Regions from separate parts of the Pseudoalteromonas sp. L23 genome, predicted to be linked through region 1. Evidence: predicted binding sites of a transcription regulator. Region 1 holds the regulator's gene; the other holds the start of a gene.
What was found. The regulator FliA, encoded in region 1, starts transcription of late flagellar genes. The targets are predictions, from matches to a motif close to CTAAAGNTNNNNNNNNNNNNGCCGATA.

Region 1 (9,512 bases):
AATGAAGTACCGATTGTGGAGTCACCTGTATTGACTCGTTCACTTTATCATACAACCGAAGTAGGTGATCAAATCCCTGAACAATTGTTTACCGCGGTTGCACAGGTACTTGCCTATGTATTTCAGCTAAATCGTTTTCAAAAGGGCAAAGGGAAAAGACCCGTTGCACTTACTCGAGATTTACCAATCCCAGACGACTTGAAGCACTAAAATTGCTCTTATAAAAATAAGCTATTAATTGGAACGCATATTGCATTTGTTGCTATGTGTCAATTTTTTGCTTGTGTTAAGTTATGGAATTTAAAGCGGTTTTACAACAACTCAATCGAGATAAAAAAGAATATGCTAAAGGTGTGGGTACTCCATTGTTGGTGCTTGCAGCACTTGGCATGGTTATTCTGCCGCTACCTCCTTTTTTGCTTGATATTCTATTTTCCTTCAACATTGCATTGGCACTTGTGGTGCTATTGGTGACTGTTTATACCTTGAAGCCACTTGAATTTGGTATGTTTCCGGCGGTACTACTGATCGCGACTATCATGCGATTGGCACTAAACGTAGCGAGTACTCGCGTCGTATTACTTGAAGGTCATAATGGTGGTGATGCGGCAGGTAAGGTGATCGAAGCCTTTGGTAGTGTTGTTATTGGTGGCAACTACGCTGTCGGTTTAGTTGTATTCCTTATCCTTATTATTATTAACTTTGTCGTAATTACCAAAGGTGCGGGCCGTATTTCTGAGGTGTCTGCGCGTTTCACCCTTGATGCTATGCCAGGTAAGCAAATGGCCATTGATGCGGACTTAAATGCCGGTTTTATCTCTGCAGATGACGCTAGATCCCGTCGTGAAGAAGTGACTCGAGAAGCCGATTTTTACGGTTCAATGGACGGTGCAAGTAAATTCGTTAAAGGTGATGCTATCGCAGGTATCGTGATCCTTGCTATTAATATAATAGGTGGCCTTTTCGTTGGGATGATCCAGCATGATTTAAGCTTTGGTCACGCGATGGAAGTTTATACCATGCTGACGATTGGTGACGGTCTGGTCGCGCAAATTCCTTCTCTTTTACTCTCAATTGGTACTGCAATTGTCGTAACGCGTCAAAATGAATCGCACAACATGGGCGATCAGTTTAAAAACCAACTGGGTAATGAAAAATCGCTGGCTATTGCTTCAGGTATTTTGATCACCATGGGACTCGTTCCTGGCATGCCACATGTTGCCTTCTTAGGGTTAGGTGTATTACTTGGCTATATAGCCTATTACACAAGTCAGCAAAAGAAAAAGGCGGAAATCGAAAAGGCGGAACAAGCTGCCAAAGGACCTGCTACCAAAGGAGGCCATCAACAAGATCAAAAAGAGCTTGGTTGGGATGATGTACAACCTGTTGATGTGATTGGTTTAGAGGTAGGTTATCGCCTAATCCCTCTAGTTGACCAAGCCCAAGGCGGGGAGCTTCTCAGTCGTATTAAAGGGGTGCGTAAAAAGCTATCTCAGGAACTGGGCTTTTTAGTACCGCCGGTACATATTCGCGATAACCTAGAATTAGATCCAAATGCATACAATATTACTTTAATGGGAGTTGGCTCAGGAACCGGTGAGTTGAAGCATGGCGATGAGCTCGCAATTAACCCAGGGCAGGTGTTTGGGCCGATTAAAGGCATAGAGACTAAAGACCCTGCATTTGGCTTAGATGCAGTATGGATTAAACCAGATCAAAAAGATGAAGCGCATTCACTTGGCTATACAGTAGTAGATGCTGCAACTGTGGTGGCAACACACATTAGTCAATTATTGACGAATAATGCGTCACTATTGCTTGGTCATGAAGAAGTTCAAAATCTATTAGACATGCTTGCGAAAAGTCACCCTAGATTAGTTGAAGGCTTAGTGCCTGATATTTTACCACTCACTACCGTAGTAAAAGTACTACAAAATCTGCTTAATGAAGGCGTTGCAATTCGAGATATGCGCTCGATTGTACAAACCTTAGTTGAGTACGGACCACGTAGCCAAGACCCTGATGTATTAACGGCTGCGGTAAGAATTTCATTACGCAGATTGATTGTTCAAGATGCCGTTGGAAGCGAAGAAGAGATTCCTGTCATAACATTGGCGCCTGAGTTGGAACAGATGTTGCATCAGTCACTTCAGAACGCAGGTGATGAGGGGGCAGGTATTGAACCTGGCTTGGCTGAGAGGCTTCAAGAATCATTAAGAGAAGCACATCACAACCAAGAAATGCTAGGGGAGCCGTCCATCTTATTAACCTCAGGTATGTTAAGAAGTGTACTGTCTCGATTTGTTAAACATACAATTCCAGGTCTTCGAGTGATGTCATATCAAGAAGTGCCGGAAGAAAGACAAATTAAGATAGTGAGCTCGGTTGGACAATAGAGGATAAAGGGGCTGTAACATGAAAATTAAACGTTTCTTCGCAAAAGATATGCGTACGGCTTTAAATGAAGTAAAAGAAGAGCTTGGTGCTGATGCTGTCATCATGTCTAACAAAAAGTTAGCAGATGGTGTTGAAATCGTCGCAGCAGTTGATAATGACCGTGCTGCTGCACCTGTTAAGCAAGCTCCAGCTGCCCGTGCGACTGCCTCAAACGAGGCTCCGACCCGCTTTGTCCGTCCAGAGCCTCGCCAAGCACAGCCAGCAAAACAAGCGCAAGTTGCCGATAGCTTAGCGGCATTGCTAGAGCGTCAAGCGCCGCGTCCTCGCTCACCAGAACTTGCTTCTATGTTCTCCCAGTCGGGGATTGATACAGAGCAAATGTTAAGCAGCCAACGTAAAACACAAACTGCTGCGCCGGCGCACCAAGCGAAGCCACAGCAAGCTCGTCGCCAATCTTTTGACTTTGATGATGATGGATTTGAGCAACCACAGCAGTGGATCGAGTCTGATGAATTAGACAACGGTTTTGGTGATGATTTACCTGAGTTAAATGCCAAGCCTGACGAAATGAGTGCAATGCGCGAAGAAATGAACGCTATTCGTCAATTACTTGAACATCAAGTATCTGGTCTAATGAAACAAGAAATGGCTCGTCGCGATCCAACCCGTGCGTGCCTTGTAGATCGTCTGGAAGGAATGGGCATAGACAAAGACGTTGCAGAGCAAATGGCATGTTTTATCCCTGATGATGTGTCTCGTAAAGAAGCTTGGGACGCGCTGTTGAATATGGTAATTAACCAAATGCACACCACCAACAATGATATTCTTCGTCAAGGTGGCGTATTTGCAATGGTTGGTCCAACAGGTGTTGGCAAAACCACAACGGTTGCAAAATTAGCGGCATTAGGCGCACAAAAATACGGTGCAGATAAAGTGGCGCTAATAACCACCGATACCTATAGAATTGGCGCTTACGAGCAACTAGCTACCTATGGTAGAATCATCGGTTGTCCGGTTAAACAAGTTAAAGATGCAAATGAACTTGCAGAAGTGCTTTATCATTTACGCAATAAGCGTCTAGTATTAATAGATACGGCGGGAATGAGTCAAAGAGATTTGCGCTTAACTGAACAGTTAAATACACTTATGCGTAGCGCGAGAGTAGATATTCGTAGCTATTTAGTGTTGAGTGCGACAGCACAGATGAATGTGTTACAAGAAACAGTAAGACACTTCAAAAAAGTAAATTTAAGTGGCTGTATTTTCACAAAACTTGATGAAAGTCTAAGTTTAGGTGAGATAATTAGCATAGCGATTCAAAATCGCTTGCCAATAGGGTATCTTACCAACGGTCAGCGAGTGCCAGAAGACATTCGCGTAGCAAATGCTCAAAAGCTAGTAAAAAAGGCTGAGCAATTGTATTTAAAAAGAATAAAAGCACAGCACTCTCGACGTGTACCTGTAGCGTCAGAGTCAGTAGGAATGTATGATTAACACAGTTTTAGATCAAGCAAGTGGCCTGCGTAGAATGAGTCAAAATAGCAACCAGGGTGTAAAAGTAATAGCCGTGACCGGTGGTAAAGGTGGGGTGGGTAAAACCAATGTCTCGCTCAATACTGCCATCGCTATGGGCCAACAAGGACAGCGAGTTCTCGTTTTAGATGCGGACTTGGGCTTGGCAAACTGTGATGTGATGTTAGGGCTCCGAGTAGAAAAGAACCTTTCACATGTGTTGTCGGGTGAATGTGAACTAGATGAGATTCTCGTAGAAGGTCCCGCTGGTATCAAAATTGTGCCAGCTACTTCGGGTTCTCAAAGCATGGTGGAGTTGACTCCCGCAGAGCATGCTGGACTTATTCGCGCATTTAGCGAGCTTAACACTCAATTTGATGTTTTAATTGTTGATACCGCAGCTGGTATCTCAGATATGGTTCTGAGCTTCTCTCGAGCTGCACAAGATGTGATGGTTGTTGTGTGTGATGAACCGACTTCTATTACGGATGCTTATGCGTTGATCAAAGTTTTAAGCAGAGAGCATGGCGTTTATCGTTTTAAAATAGTTGCCAATATGGTCCGCAGTATGCGTGAAGGGCAAGAATTATTTGCTAAACTTTCAAAAGTTACAGACCGTTTTCTTGATGTAGCATTGGAATTAGTGGCCACAGTACCATTTGACGAAAACATGCGTAAGTCCTCTCGTAGACAAAGAGCAATCGTGGATTTATTTCCGAGCTCTCCAGCAGCAGTTGCAATTAAAGGACTTGCTGCCAAGGCAGTTAAATGGCCAATTCCTCATCAACCTTCCGGTCATCTAGAATTTTTCATTGAACAACTTGTAAACGGGTGATTATGGCTTCTCCGGTCAACAGAGCTGCGGGATATCAAACTTCTGACCATATCCATAAAGTGGTCGAGAGGCATGCTCCACTTGTCAAAAAAGTGGCATGTCACCTGATCGCTCGGCTTCCGGCAAGTGTGCAGCTCGACGATCTAATTCAATCAGGTATGATTGGATTGATTGAAGCATCTAAAAATTTCGATGCTACTAAAGGCGCTAGTTTCGAGACCTTTGCGGGGATACGCATCCGAGGTGCAATGCTAGATGAAATCCGTCGCGGAGATTGGGCCCCTCGGTCCGTACATAAAAACAGCAGAATGGTAGCCGAAGCTATATCTGAGCTCGAATCTCTCCTTGGCCGCGAACCAAAAGACACTGAAATCGCTGAAAAACTTGATATATCTTTAGATGAGTACCATCATATTTTACATGATGTAAATGCAAGTAAAGTCATCGGCATTGAGGATCTAGGGGTTGATGAAGATGTGATAACCCCAGCAAACAGCGATTTTGCGCTAGACAAACCGTTTAATAACGTTAAAAATGAACGTTTTAACGAGTCTTTAGTAAATGCTATCAAAGCACTACCCGAAAGGGATGCTCTGGTGTTGTCACTTTACTATAACGACGAAATGAATTTAAAAGAGATTGGTGCCATCCTTGATGTCAGTGAATCTCGAGTAAGCCAAATTCACGGTCAGGCAATGATAAAGCTCAAAGCTAAAATCAATGACTGGATAAATTAGAGTACATAAAATAGTTGGGTTCGAACCTCACTGGAGGAAGTTTTGGATAAGAACATGAAGATTCTCGTGGTTGATGATTTCTCTACTATGAGAAGAATAATCAAAAACCTATTAAGAGATTTAGGCTTTACCAATGTTCAAGAAGCTGATGATGGTAGTACAGCACTTCCGATGCTACAAAATCAGGAGTTTGACTTTGTAGTAACTGATTGGAACATGCCGGGCATGCAAGGTATTGATCTGCTTCGTGCAATACGCGCAGATGAAAAGCTTAAGCACATTCCAGTGTTGATGGTTACCGCAGAAGCGAAAAAAGAACAAATTGTTGCAGCAGCGCAAGCTGGGGTGAACGGATATATTGTTAAACCGTTTACTGCAGGTACGCTCAAGACTAAGCTTGAAAAAGTATTTGAGCGACTAGGCTAAACAGCAAGGGGATATGGCCTATGTCTGTAAATGCTGCGCCGCAAATTACACTTGAACAAGCCAAGCAACTTGTTGAGCTACTAGAGCAAGGTGAACAAGAAAAAGCTGACCAGCTGATTTTAGAAGCTGCTAACAAAGAGCAATCGGAGTTATTTGCAGAAGTTGGAAAGCTAACTCGCCAATTACACGAGTCCTTGAAGAACTTTGAGCTGGATACTCGACTCTCAGATCTCACGACAGAGGCTATACCTGACGCCAAGCAGCGTCTTAATTATGTTATGGAAATGACAGAAAGCGCTGCTAATAAAACGATGGACGCGGTCGAAGAAAGCTTACCTCTTGCGCAGAATCTTGCGGATGAGTTAGCACAAATAAAGCCTACTTGGGATCGGTTGATGAGCAGAGATATTCAACTCGGTGAGTTTAAATCTCTGTGTCATGATCTCGACAGCTTTATGCAGACTTCAAAGACACGTACAGACGAATTACAAGGCTTAATGACTAATGTGCTGATGGCGCAAGACTATCAGGATTTGACTGGGCAGGTCATCCGTCGAGTCATTGAGCTTGTGAGAGAAGTAGAAGATAGTCTCATTCACCTTCTAACTGTGTTTGGTACTTCGGATGAAGCGCCTGCAGTTGCAGAAAATGCGAATGAAAACGAAATAAAAACAACTGAGACTATCAGTGATGAATTGTCTGGACCTGAAGGTCCAATTATTGACGCTGAATCGCGAGATGACGTGGTTTCTGGTCAAGACGAAGTCGATGACTTGCTATCTAGTTTAGGCTTCTAGTTGGAGAGTGTGTATGAGCTTTGAAGTCGATGAAGATATCTTGCAGGACTTTCTTGTTGAAGCAGGCGAAATATTAGAACTGTTATCTGAACAGCTTGTTGAACTAGAAAATAATCCCGAAGATAAAGAACTTCTCAATGCGATTTTCCGTGGCTTCCATACTGTTAAAGGTGGAGCAGGCTTCCTCGGTATGACCGAACTGGTTGATGCCTGTCACGGTGCAGAGAACGTGTTTGATGTACTAAGACAAGGGCAGCGAAAAGTAACGTCAGAATTAATGGATGTTATTTTGCAATCTTTGGATACGATCAACGAAATGTTCGCTTGTATTCAAAACCGAGAGGAACCCGAAGCTGCCGATCCTGTGTTGCTTGAAACCCTCCATAAACTCAGCCAACCAGCATCTGAAGACGAAGTCAGTGAAGTGATTGAGGAACCTGTTTCAGAGCCAGAATCTGTTGTACCAGATTTAAGTGCGGATGATATTCTATTCGATGCGGACGCAGATTCAGGCGATGATAGCGGCTCTAGCATTGATGAGATAACAGAAGAAGAATTTGAAAATCTATTAGATGAGTTACACGGCTCTGGTAATGCGCCTGCTGTCGCACCGGCGGCTAAACCTGAAACGGTGTCAACTGCAGATGACGGCGATATCACCGATGACGAGTTCGATAATCTCTTAGATGAACTCCATGGGGTTGGGAAATTTGGTGGAGCACCAAATGCAGAAGATGCGGCTACTTCTCAAGCCAGTGAGCCTGCGGCTAAAGCAACGTCATCAGGCGCTGCGAGTGTGCCCTCTGGAGATGAAGAAATTACCGATGATGAGTTTGAGGCTTTGCTTGACGAACTTCATGGTAAAGGCAGTGCTCCTAAAGCGGTAGATGAATCGCCGACAGATATCTCAGAAGCTGAGCCAGCTCAACCTGAGCCTGCTAAAGCTGCGCCACCTCCGAAACCTGCTCCAAAGCCTGCGCCTAAAGTTGAAGCTAAACCTGCGACTCCAGCCCCGCAAAAAGAGCCAGAGCCTGCAAAAGCTTCTGCGCCAGCAGCTGCAAAGAAACCTGCTGCGCAAGCTGAGACTACAGTGCGAGTTGATACCAAACGTCTTGATGAAATCATGAATATGGTTGGCGAATTAGTATTGGTGCGTAACCGCTTGGTTAGTTTAGCGAATAACACCAACAGCGAAAGCATGGGTAAAGCTATTTCGAACCTTGATGTAGTGACCGCAGACTTGCAGGGCGCTGTGATGAAAACGCGGATGCAGCCGATCAAAAAGGTATTTGGTCGTTTCCCTCGAGTGGTGAGGGACCTTGCGCGTAGCTTGAAAAAAGAAATCAACCTGGTTTTACAAGGTGAAGAGACAGATTTAGATAAAAACCTTGTTGAGGCGCTCGCAGATCCATTGGTTCACTTAGTGAGAAACTCAGTGGATCACGGTATTGAAATGCCTGATGTGCGCGAAGCATCGGGTAAGCCAAGAATGGGGACTGTCACGTTGTCAGCATCTCAAGAGGGGGATCATATTCTTCTCACCATCCGAGATGATGGCGCCGGTATGGATCCTGAAAAACTCAAGAAAATTGCTATAAATAAAGGCGTTATTGACTCCGATCAAGCAAGTCGATTGTCTGATACTGAAGCCTATAACTTGATCTTTGCACCTGGATTTTCAACAAAAGAACAAATTTCAGATATTTCTGGTCGCGGTGTAGGGATGGACGTTGTTAAAACGAAAATCACTCAATTGAATGGCTCGGTAAACATCCAATCAGAATTGGGTGTTGGTACCGTATTAGAGATAAAAGTGCCGCTTACATTGGCTATTTTGCCTACCTTGATGGTGGTAGTCGGAGAACAAACGTTTGCGTTACCACTTGCCGGTGTGAACGAGATCTTCCATTTAGATTTGACTAAAACGAATGTAGTTGATGGTCAATTGACTATTATAGTGAGAGAAAAGGCGATCCCGTTATTTTATCTTGAGCATTGGTTGGTAAAAGGTGCTAATAGGGGCATGAGAAAGGCTGAAGGCCATGTTGTTATTGCTCAAATCGGTACCAAGCAAGTCGGTTTTGTGGTTGATTCTCTGATAGGCCAAGAGGAAGTCGTAATCAAACCATTAGATGCTTTGTTACAAGGTACACCAGGTATGGCCGGTGCGACCATCACATCTGATGGTGGTATTGCGCTAATCCTTGATGTCCCCAACTTATTAAAACACTACGCCTAATTTTATTAGGCGTAGTTCGAATTCTAGAGCAGCATGTGCTGCTCTGCTGTAGAGCAAATTAAAGAGCGTTGCCAATGGCAGTTAAAGTGTTAGTCGTAGACGACTCCAGTTTTTTTCGTCGTCGAGTCAGTGAAATTTTAGAAAAAGACAGTGAAATCAAAGTTATAGATTTTGCAGTTAATGGAAAGGAGGCGGTTGAAAAGGCCGCTTCATTGCGTCCAGACGTAATTACGATGGACGTGGAAATGCCTGTGCTTGATGGGATCAGTGCGGTGAAGCAGATCATGCAGGCCACACCGACCCCCATCTTAATGTTTTCTTCGCTAACTCGTGAAGGCGCTAGTGCTACGTTAGATGCACTGGATGCGGGCGCAGTTGATTTCTTACCGAAAAAGTTTGAAGACATCGCTCGTAATAGCGAAGACGCAATTAAATCGTTACAAAACAAGGTAAAGGAAATTGGCCGCCGCCGAGTTAGCCGCTTTACTCGCCCTAGTATCGCGACTCCGCCAAAGCGCGTCGAGTCTAGAGCAACTCGCGCTGACACTGGAAGAGCAACGATCCCTCAA
Region 2 (9,512 bases), on a different contig from region 1:
GCGATATGATCCAGCCACTTAGTGCTCATGCAACCGTGATCCGCTGTAGTCAAGAGCAGGATGAGCAGTGGGTTGTAGGGCTTGAAATCACCAAGTTTAATTAGATTAACTAAGCTATAAAGGTGGTATTGAAGTGTTCTTCTATACCACCTTAAAAAATTGTTAAATCAATAGACCTTACAAATAAGGCCTTTCAGGTAAAAGCCTTCTGGATAATTGCCCGCAATAGGGTGGTCGGCTGCTTGATTTAGCCTTTCCATGATCAACAATTCCTTACCGGCATCGAGCGCAGCGTCTGCAACGACTTTCTGAAACAGGTTTTGTTCCATAAGGCCAGAACACGAGAAGGTGAGTAACGTGCCACCAGGCTTTAATATCTGCATGGCAATCATATTGATATCTTTATAGCCACGACAAGCACCGTTAAGCTGCGCTTTACTTTCTGCAAACTTTGGTGGATCCATCACGATAGTATCGAATTGACGGCCCTCATCACGATATTGTCTAAGTAGTTTGAACACGTCTTGCTTAACAAACTCAGCTTTCGATAAGTCTAGTTCATTATGTTCTACATTGCGTTTAGCTGTGTCGAGTGCTGGCTGCGATACGTCAACGTTGATTACTTTACTACAGCCACCGCGCAGTGCATAAAGGCCAAATGTACCAGTGTAGCAGAAGCAGTTAAGCACTTCCTTGTCTTTTACAAAGCGTTCTAACGCGGCTCGGCTGTTGCGTTGATCTAGATAAAAGCCAGTTTTATGGCCGCCGATGATATCGACTTCAATCTTTAAACCATTTTCGCTAATAAGGACAGGTGCGGTTGGCGCGTCGCCAGCAAGCGGTCCGGTAATTTTATCAAGGCCTTCTTTTTTGCGTACATCAACATCTGAGCGCTCGTAAACATGACAATCAGGAAATAGTGATTGCAATGCCATTACTATTTCACCCTTGTGGCGCTCGGCACCAGCGCTTAGCAACTGACAAACCAAGTAGTTATCAAACTTATCAATCGTTACACCGGGCAGACCATCAGACTCTGCTGCACACAATCTAAAGCCGGTTAAACCACCTTCAGCGATAACATATTCTCTGGCCGCTAGTGCTCGTGCGAGCTTTTGCTCAAAAAACGCTTGGTCGATATGTTGTGATTCATCAAATGTCCAAATTCTGGCTCTGATCTGAGAGTCTGGGCTATAAGCGGCTGTCGCGAGGTATTTCCCTTCATTGCTGTAAATCTTGACGGTATCGCCAAGGGCTGGCTTACCTTTTACTTTTTTAATGGCTTTTGAGAAAACCCAAGGGTGTTTTCTGTTAAGGGATTTTTCTCTGCCTGGTTGCAGATATAGCGCGCAAGTCATATATTTTCTCTAATCTTTCCTGATAGCTGCCATTTTAGTGAAGGGTGTGGCAACATACAATCAGTAATGCCTTTCACGCCAAATTTGTGTGGGCTTATTTGTCGGATATTAATAAAAGTTGAGCTTAATGACGTTAAAAATGCATGAATTAGAAAAAGCATGTGAAGAGTTTATGCTGTCGACTCCATGTGCAGATACCGCCCATGATTTGTCTCATATCAAGCGTGTAGTTAAAGTCGCAAAGTCACTTTGCGAAGCTGAGGGTGCGGATCCTGCTGTGGTGATCCCAGCCGCTTGGTTACATGATTGTGTTGCCGTAGCAAAAAATCATCCAGATAGGCCGCTGGCGTCTAAATTAGCTGCAGATAAGGCGGTTGCCTTCCTAACAGAGTTGAAGTACGACACGGATAAACTTGAGGCTATTCACCACGCCATTGTTGCACACAGCTTTAGCGCCGGTGTTACACCCACGACATTAGAAGCCAAAATAGTCCAAGATGCAGACAGAATGGATGCGTTAGGGGCGATAGGTGTTAGCCGCTGTATGAAAGTAGGTGGGGCGATAGCGCGTAATCTCTACAATGTAGAAGACCCTTTTTGTGAGCATAGAAAAGCTGACGATACCAAATATACCTTAGATCATTTCTTCATTAAGCTGCTGCATATTAAAGATAACATGCATACCACCGCAGCCCGAGAGCAGGCTCAAGCTCGCACCCAATATATGCTGGATTTTTTAGAACAACTGAAATCAGAAATCGCGGATTAAAAATGACGAGATGAGTATCACCTCGTCATTTGCTTCACAAATACCACCACAAATAGCGCTAATGAAAAGCTGCCGGTAAAAGCCTCAACGGCTGCGATCAGTCGTGAGATCCCCACTGGCGTAATATCCCCGTAACCTAAGGTTGTGAAGGTAACAACACTAAAGTAAAAGCTGTTCAGCAGCGCCATTACGTTTTCAGATACACTGTTGTCTAAGTCCAGTTGCATTATCTGATCTTGAAACGAAACACCAAATAGAAAATAGCAAAATGCACAGGTAATTATCATACCTAAACTGAAGCGAATGACATTTTCCGGTTTTTCTCCATACCCACATAATAAGTCGACAAAGCTGGAAATTAGGTGACGTTTTGAAAATCGTGGATACTGGGCATGCCGCATGCGCAGCTCTTTGTATGTAAAGCGCCCAACCATTTCAAATAGTCCTTGGTTTTCCGCACCTTTACGTAGTAAACGATAGATCTCTTCCGACTGTAAGAACAAGTCTTCCGCGTCCTCTTTGGCTCGGTTTCTACGAGCTTCAAAAGCTTGCTGCTCTTGTAGTAATTGCTCGCCGAGTTCCATATTATCAATACGGGTGTTTTCAAGCTTTATACCGAGCAAATTGGTGCTTTCTAAATTACAGCAGTGCAGACTTGCTTCTCTCAAGTCGGCCTTCATTAGCGACGCATGCTTAATGGTATTATTAAACAGGTGCGCCCCTTTCAAATTGGCACGATAAAAGTTGCTATAAGATAGATCATAGCCATGATGATTTTCAAAGTTAACAAGATTGAGCCCTTCTAAATTGGCCCGCTTCAACTCTAAGCCTTGCAGCAAACCACCGCGCTTGGCGTAGCGTTCAAGCTTTTGGCTTAGCTCCAAGCCACCTTTATCGAATTTATTGTCATGCCAAAAGCAGTAACCTGAGCCCATATCGATTTCACTGCATTTTTTTCCCTCAGGTGACACATATTGGCAAATGGGTTTATCAGCCATAGCTTGCCTAAATCAAAATGCCTTTTTCATTAAGCGTAGCAGCAAAAATAATAAATACGGTGATTTAACGAAAAAATCTTTCTAATTTATAAAGTGTTAGAAACCACACTATTGATGAGTTTATTGCCATCGTTGGTCTAATTCATTATCTTGCATGGCGTTTGCAGTGACTCTGACAAGTTGCTCATACTATAATGCATGCTTTAGTGACTAAGAATTTGTTACCTTGCAATATCAATTAAAGAAAAGCCGAAAGCGTAAGAGCGTTGCGATAAAAATAAAAGCTGGCCAAGTGTTTGTGTATGCGCCAGATCAAATTTGCGAGCGCTGGTTACATACTTGGGTGGAAAGCAAATCCGATTGGATAAAATCAAAGCTTGCTCTAAAAATCATACCTGAGAGCCCTCGGCCACTGGAAACAGGAATTGTGCAAGTCTTCGGCGAGACCTTTACCATTCAAAGGGGCGAAAGCACGACCTCTGTAATTGATTTTGACAACAAAAGGGTTTTACTTAAGGCTGTCAAAAATGAATGGCGTGAATTAGTTGCGCTGTTAAGCGAAACGCTAAATGACTATGTAGACATGGTTATTGCGCGCTATCAACCTGATATTCAAGCTCGCTTTGATACGCTAAAGATACGAGTTTATAAAAGCCGCTGGGGCAGTTTTTCATCTAAAGGCGTGCTTGCGTTTAATACGTTTTTGATTGGTGCGCCTAAGTGGGTAATCGATTATGTGGTAGTGCACGAACTTTGCCATTTTCACGTCATGGCACACAATAGCGCATTTTGGCGCTTGGTAACAAAGCACTATGGCCACGACCATAAAATGGCTCGGCGTTATTTACGTGACCACGGTCCTGACTTGATGATTGAGCATTAGCATAGTGCCCTGTTTATGCCTATTATTTCTCGGGCCTCGCTTTTGCCGCGCGTTTTAACAGCTTTTGAAATGTCGGACATTCAAAATGGCTTGGCGCAGGGCATTTTGCAGCGTGATAGAGGCCATCTCGCATTGCAGTTAAATGCTTAATGGTTTCATTTAATTCATCCGCTTTGGATTGTAACTTCACCCTATCAATATCCGCTTTACCCTCGGGGGTAAACATGTCCGCTATTTCATCTAACGAAAAGCCTGCGTTTCTGCCTAGTGTAATAAGCGCTAGACGTTCAAGTATTGAAGGGGGGAAAACACGTTTGAGCCCTTGTCGACCAATCGATCGGATCAGTCCTTTTTCTTCATAATATCTAAGCGTGGATGCGGGTAAACCAGACTTCTTTGCAACTTCACTGATATCCATTCTTGCCCTTGACTTAAAGTTAACTTGAACTAGTAGGATAGCGGCTATCAGTAAAAAAGAGGAGTAAAAATAGTGGAAAGCCTATATTCGATGTTAATGCCAGCAGTCGCGATTGGCGTAGGTGCAACGCTTGTTATGGATTTGTGGGCATTTATGCTCAGTCGCGTGTTTGCCATAAAGGGCTTAGATTATGCATTGGTTGGTAGATGGATTGGACACTTGTGTCAAGGTCAACTTACGCATCAAGGTATCGGGCACAGTAAACCAATATCTGGTGAACGTGCAATTGGCTGGTGCATGCATTATCTCATTGGGATGGTATTCGCCTTGGCGTTACTACTGGGCGTGGGCAAGCCTTGGTTGACCGAGCCTAGTCTTTTCATTGCGTTAGTTTTTGGCTTAATAACGTGTGTGTTTCCATTTTTTATTATGCAACCCTGTTTTGGTGCAGGGATCGCAGCATCTAAATTACCAGAGCCGAATAAGGCAAGGGTAAAAAGTGTGACAACACATTTGATTTTTGGCTTTGGATTGTTTTTAAGCTCGTTTATATATGTAAGCTTGTTGTGAGATAACACAATAAAAGGTGGTGGAGGGAGCTGGATTCGAACCAGCGAAGGCTGAGCCGTCAGATTTACAGTCTGATCCCTTTGGCCGCTCGGGAACCCCTCCATCATTTGGAGCGTTTACTTTAAAAGTGGTGGAGGGAGCTGGATTCGAACCAGCGAAGGCTGAGCCGTCAGATTTACAGTCTGATCCCTTTGGCCGCTCGGGAACCCCTCCATACATTTTAAAGCGTTACAATTTGAAAGTGGTGGAGGGAGCTGGATTCGAACCAGCGAAGGCTGAGCCGTCAGATTTACAGTCTGATCCCTTTGGCCGCTCGGGAACCCCTCCGAAATTGTAACTGTTGTTTATGGTGGAGGGAGCTGGATTCGAACCAGCGAAGGCTGAGCCGTCAGATTTACAGTCTGATCCCTTTGGCCGCTCGGGAACCCCTCCTAAACAACGGCGGTGATAATAACAAAGTTTTTTTCGAAGTAAAGAAAACTACTAAAGTTTTTCGGAAAAAGGCCGATAAATTCATAATTAGCAAAATAATCGGTTGGAATACATGCAAATTGATGGCGTTTTAATCAGTGAGTCGCAATTAGGATCCGCATTGAACATTAGTGTTCATGAGACGCGCCCTGCCGATTTTGCCATGCTGTTATCTATGCTATCAACCGATGCATTAGATTTTAGCCAATTTCACCTACCAAAATCTGAAGCTGCCGCAAAAGATAACTCAGAAGAAACACTAAAAAAGCAATTTGAAATAGGTCCACAAAAGCCGCTTGCGCCAAAAGAGTACAATATGCTTATTGGTCAGCATAACGCGCAGCTGGTATCTATGGGGGCGATGGCAACCTTGCGATTGCAAGAAAATTTAAATCCAGAACCTTTTGCCGCACGAAATGATAAAAAGCATATTCCACTCGAAGTCGTAGAAAATTTGGAACCAGCGGTTAAAAGACGTTTGGCGAGCGCGCAAGGTAAACTGGCCTTAGTTGCTGATAAGGCAATGGATGCGGCTGGTTTTTATGATCAAATTGCAACGGGTGATATGCAGAGTATGTTACGCGCGACGGCGTAACAACATTAGCTGCTTTTACTCCTTCATAATTGAGCAAATTTAAGACAAACTGGTATTAAACTTGCTGTTTTACAGCTGTTTGCTTCGTTACTAGACTGACATAAAACGCCATGCTTATCGTGCTTCATGTCTAATACCAATTGAATTAATTCTCTAATCAATTTGAAGGGTGAAATAGCATATTAGCTTCGTTAAAAATTTCTCATTTAGAACAACTAAATAGCAAAATTTTTGCCTTGCTACTAAAGCTATTTCCCCGCTTCAAGATAGATCATTTACTTAATACAACTGGTATAAGCTAAACGGCCTTTAATCATCCTTAGCTCGTTTCAAGCCTTTTTTATTGCTTTGTATCTAATCTCTAGTTCAGACTATTTTAGCTACCGTGGCACTTTTTATACTTTTTATCACTGCCGCACGGACAGAGGTCATTTCTGCCTACTTTGGTTGTAGGTGTATCGTACAATTCACCATCTAAGTAATACCATCTGCCTGCTTCGGTAATAAAATTTGACCGCTCATGGAGTATATAGTGTGTGTTTTCTGCGATATAGTGCGCCTTAAACTCAACGATCCCCTGAGTAGCTTCTACTACTTCTTCTAGCACTTCCAATTTTATAAAGTGTGCATAATTAGCAAATGCAGCAATATCGTCGATATTGTTTTGTGCTTGTTTAGCCTGGGCATAGGTGTCATGAATATACTTTGCATCTTTTAAGCAGTATGCAGTATAGCGAGAGCGCATGAGTATTTGTGGACGCTCTGCGAATTTTTGTCCCTTAAGGTACGGCTCACAACATTGCGAATAGGGAAGGGATGAATTGCAATAACAAGACATAAAAACTTCAGTTTTAACAAATTTATATCCTGTTATTGTAGCTTGTTAAGCGCTTTGAAAACAGTGGATCGCAACGTCAGATACCGGCAGTTCCATTTTGTTGATAGTTTGCACTGATGCAATATCAGTCCAAATCACCACTGCAGCGAAATTACCATTGCTGATAGCACTTTTAAGTACATACTCAAGGTCGTATATGTGCTTTTGCCTAATGACGAGCAACTTACTTGCATCAACTGAAGCGCTTTCTAGTAGTGACTTGTTTGGTACATTATCGGGTGCAACGAGTAGCGTCCAGCCTTGTTTATGCTGACATTTATGTAAAACTTTAAGTAACTCTAAACTAGCGACGATCTCATCTTCAACTATCACATTATTGATTTCGTTAAGTGTGTAATAAGTTGAATTGTTTGGCTGTAGAAGTGCATTGCTGTGTAACATAATTGTCTCACTGGTTATCTATACAGTATTTGTATACAGTAGTTTATACAGTGTGTGAATGCAAGGAAAATTGCTAGCTTTTTAATCAATATTCAAGCTTAATTTTTATTTAGTTTAAATTTTCAATATAAAACAAGTGGTTGTGATTTTTTTGAAATGAGAGCTTAATTGACGAAAGTTCAGTATGAGTAAAGCAAGGAAGTTTTCTCAGCTGCGATACAGTAGTTTTCCTACTGTATCATTTTGATCGTCGCAGAGGGAAAGCGTACGTTTACTTAAGAGAGGCTTAGCTACGCCTAGCCTACGTTTTTTTGGAGAGTCAAATTTAATTTACTGGCTAATATGCTGTAGTTGATGAATTTGCTCGTAAAGTGTTGCAGCATAGCACTGTGCATCTCTAAAGCGCTTAGTTGTAAGGAAGCGGCGTACATCTAGTAGTACCTGTTCGGCGCCTTTGTGCCCTTGGCTGCTGGCCAAACTTAACCAAGCGGCCGCATGAAAGGGGCTGGGCGGCACTCCTTGACCTTTCATAAACAACAAACCTAAAAAGAACTGTGCCTTCAAATCACCAGACATCGCCGCCAGTCTTAGCCATTTTGCCGCAAGCGGAAAAGATTTTTCTTTTAGGTAATAGAGGCCTTTTTTCAAAGCTTGGGTATTGTCGTGAAGATCTGGGAATTTTGCGTCCGCTTTTAATGGCGACGTTACAAATTCAAGCACATTCAGCAGCTGCTGTTCTAAGTCATGGTTTGCTGAGTTGTCGGTGCTATTTTGATCCATATCTTTATTCGCAATAATGTTGATAAGCAGAGTGTAGCTGAATTTTAACTATTTTGTCCGAGTTTTAAAGTGATTCGTGTTAAAATCCAACCACTTGTTCCTTAAATTTGTAATTTTAGTTATGCTCGAGCGGTTATTTTCACTGCAAGCTATGCACACCAATGTAAGAACTGAGGTGATTGCTGGCTTGACGACATTCGTTACTATGGTTTACATCGTTTTCGTAAACCCTGCAATGCTAGCAGAAGCTGGCATGGATCACGGCGCTGCTTTTGTAGCAACTTGTATCGCAGCCGCAATCGGCTGTTTTATTATGGGACTATGGGCAAACTATCCTTTAGCGCTTGCGCCTGGAATGGGCTTAAACGCCTTTTTTACCTATGGTGTTGTGCTTGGCATGGGCTATACATGGCAAAGTGCATTAGGCGCGGTATTTATGTCGGGCTGTTTATTTCTATTTTTGAGCGTATTCAAAGTACGCGAATGGGTGATCCAAGCTATTCCCATTGTGCTAAAGCGTGCGATCGCGGCAGGTATTGGCGCATTCTTAGCCTTAATCGCGCTAAAGAACGCGAAAATTGTTATCGCAAGCGATGCGACATTAGTACAACTTGGTGATATCACTTCTCCCGGCCCGCTATTAGCCATTGCGAGCTTTTTTGTGATTGCGGCGCTTATGTACCGTGAAGTCAAAAGTGGCGTGCTTATCAGCATTTTAATGGTAACGGGTATTGCGTGGGGGCTTGGGCTTGTAGATTATCACGGGGTTGTTGATATCCCCCCAAGCATCGCGCCGACCTATATGCAGTTGGATTTGAGCGGAATTTTTGAGCTTTCCATGCTTAGCGTGGTGTTTGCATTTTTATTTGTCGATTTATTTGATACCAGTGGCACATTGGTTGCGGTGACTCAAAAGGCCGGATTATCTGACGAACATGGTCGCATGCCAAGGTTGGGTAGGGCACTGTCAGCTGACAGCACTGCGACGATTGCAGGCTCAGTGCTCGGTACTTCAACGACGACTTCATACATTGAATCAGTGTCGGGTGTATCTGTCGGTGGTCGCACAGGGTTGACGGCCGTGGTCGTGGGGATCTGCTTCTTACTCATGATGTTCTTTGCGCCATTGGCACAGATGGTTCCTGCATATGCGACGGCAGGCGCGATATTGTATGTGTCGGTATTAATGCTACAAAACCTAAAGTTGATTAATTGGGATGAGATGAGCGATGCTATTCCGGTGAGTGTTGTGTTATTGATGACACCGCTCACGTTTTCAATCGCGCATGGTATTGCTTTGGGTTTTATTTCTTATACGGCAGTTAAGTTGGCGTGTAATAAGGCAAATGAAATCAGTATCAGCGTTTGGGTACTGACAGCACTCTTTATCG

Region 2: L3V43_RS22780 (VC2046/SO_2500 family protein) is a predicted target of FliA. The motif match lies at 5,480-5,506, and genes of this name have one in related genera.

What each region holds. Positions count from the first base shown of each region.
Region 1 is NZ_JAKKCW010000009.1:94,044-103,555, reverse strand. It holds gene flhB (flagellar biosynthesis protein FlhB) at 1-210, shown strand, start outside; gene flhA (flagellar biosynthesis protein FlhA) at 294-2,396, shown strand; gene flhF (flagellar biosynthesis protein FlhF) at 2,416-3,891, shown strand; gene L3V43_RS15455 (MinD/ParA family protein) at 3,884-4,744, shown strand; gene L3V43_RS15450 (RNA polymerase sigma factor FliA) at 4,747-5,481, shown strand; gene cheY (chemotaxis response regulator CheY) at 5,524-5,907, shown strand; gene L3V43_RS15440 (protein phosphatase CheZ) at 5,928-6,704, shown strand; gene L3V43_RS15435 (chemotaxis protein CheA) at 6,718-8,943, shown strand; gene L3V43_RS15430 (chemotaxis response regulator protein-glutamate methylesterase) at 9,018-9,512, shown strand, end outside.
Region 2 is NZ_JAKKCW010000026.1:14,876-24,387, reverse strand. It holds gene L3V43_RS22835 (PilZ domain-containing protein) at 1-104, shown strand, start outside; gene L3V43_RS22830 (class I SAM-dependent methyltransferase) at 168-1,358, opposite strand; gene L3V43_RS22825 (HD domain-containing protein) at 1,486-2,127, shown strand; gene L3V43_RS22820 (ion channel) at 2,145-3,125, opposite strand; gene L3V43_RS22815 (YgjP-like metallopeptidase domain-containing protein) at 3,352-4,008, shown strand; gene L3V43_RS22810 (helix-turn-helix domain-containing protein) at 4,031-4,426, opposite strand; gene L3V43_RS22805 (DUF2938 domain-containing protein) at 4,499-4,996, shown strand; tRNA gene L3V43_RS22800 (tRNA-Tyr) at 5,014-5,098, opposite strand; tRNA gene L3V43_RS22795 (tRNA-Tyr) at 5,125-5,209, opposite strand; tRNA gene L3V43_RS22790 (tRNA-Tyr) at 5,239-5,323, opposite strand; tRNA gene L3V43_RS22785 (tRNA-Tyr) at 5,344-5,428, opposite strand; gene L3V43_RS22780 (VC2046/SO_2500 family protein) at 5,541-6,062, shown strand; gene L3V43_RS22775 (YchJ family protein) at 6,439-6,900, opposite strand; gene L3V43_RS22770 (SulA-like leucine-rich domain-containing protein) at 6,946-7,341, opposite strand; gene L3V43_RS22765 (SEL1-like repeat protein) at 7,672-8,121, opposite strand; gene L3V43_RS22760 (NCS2 family permease) at 8,243-9,512, shown strand, end outside.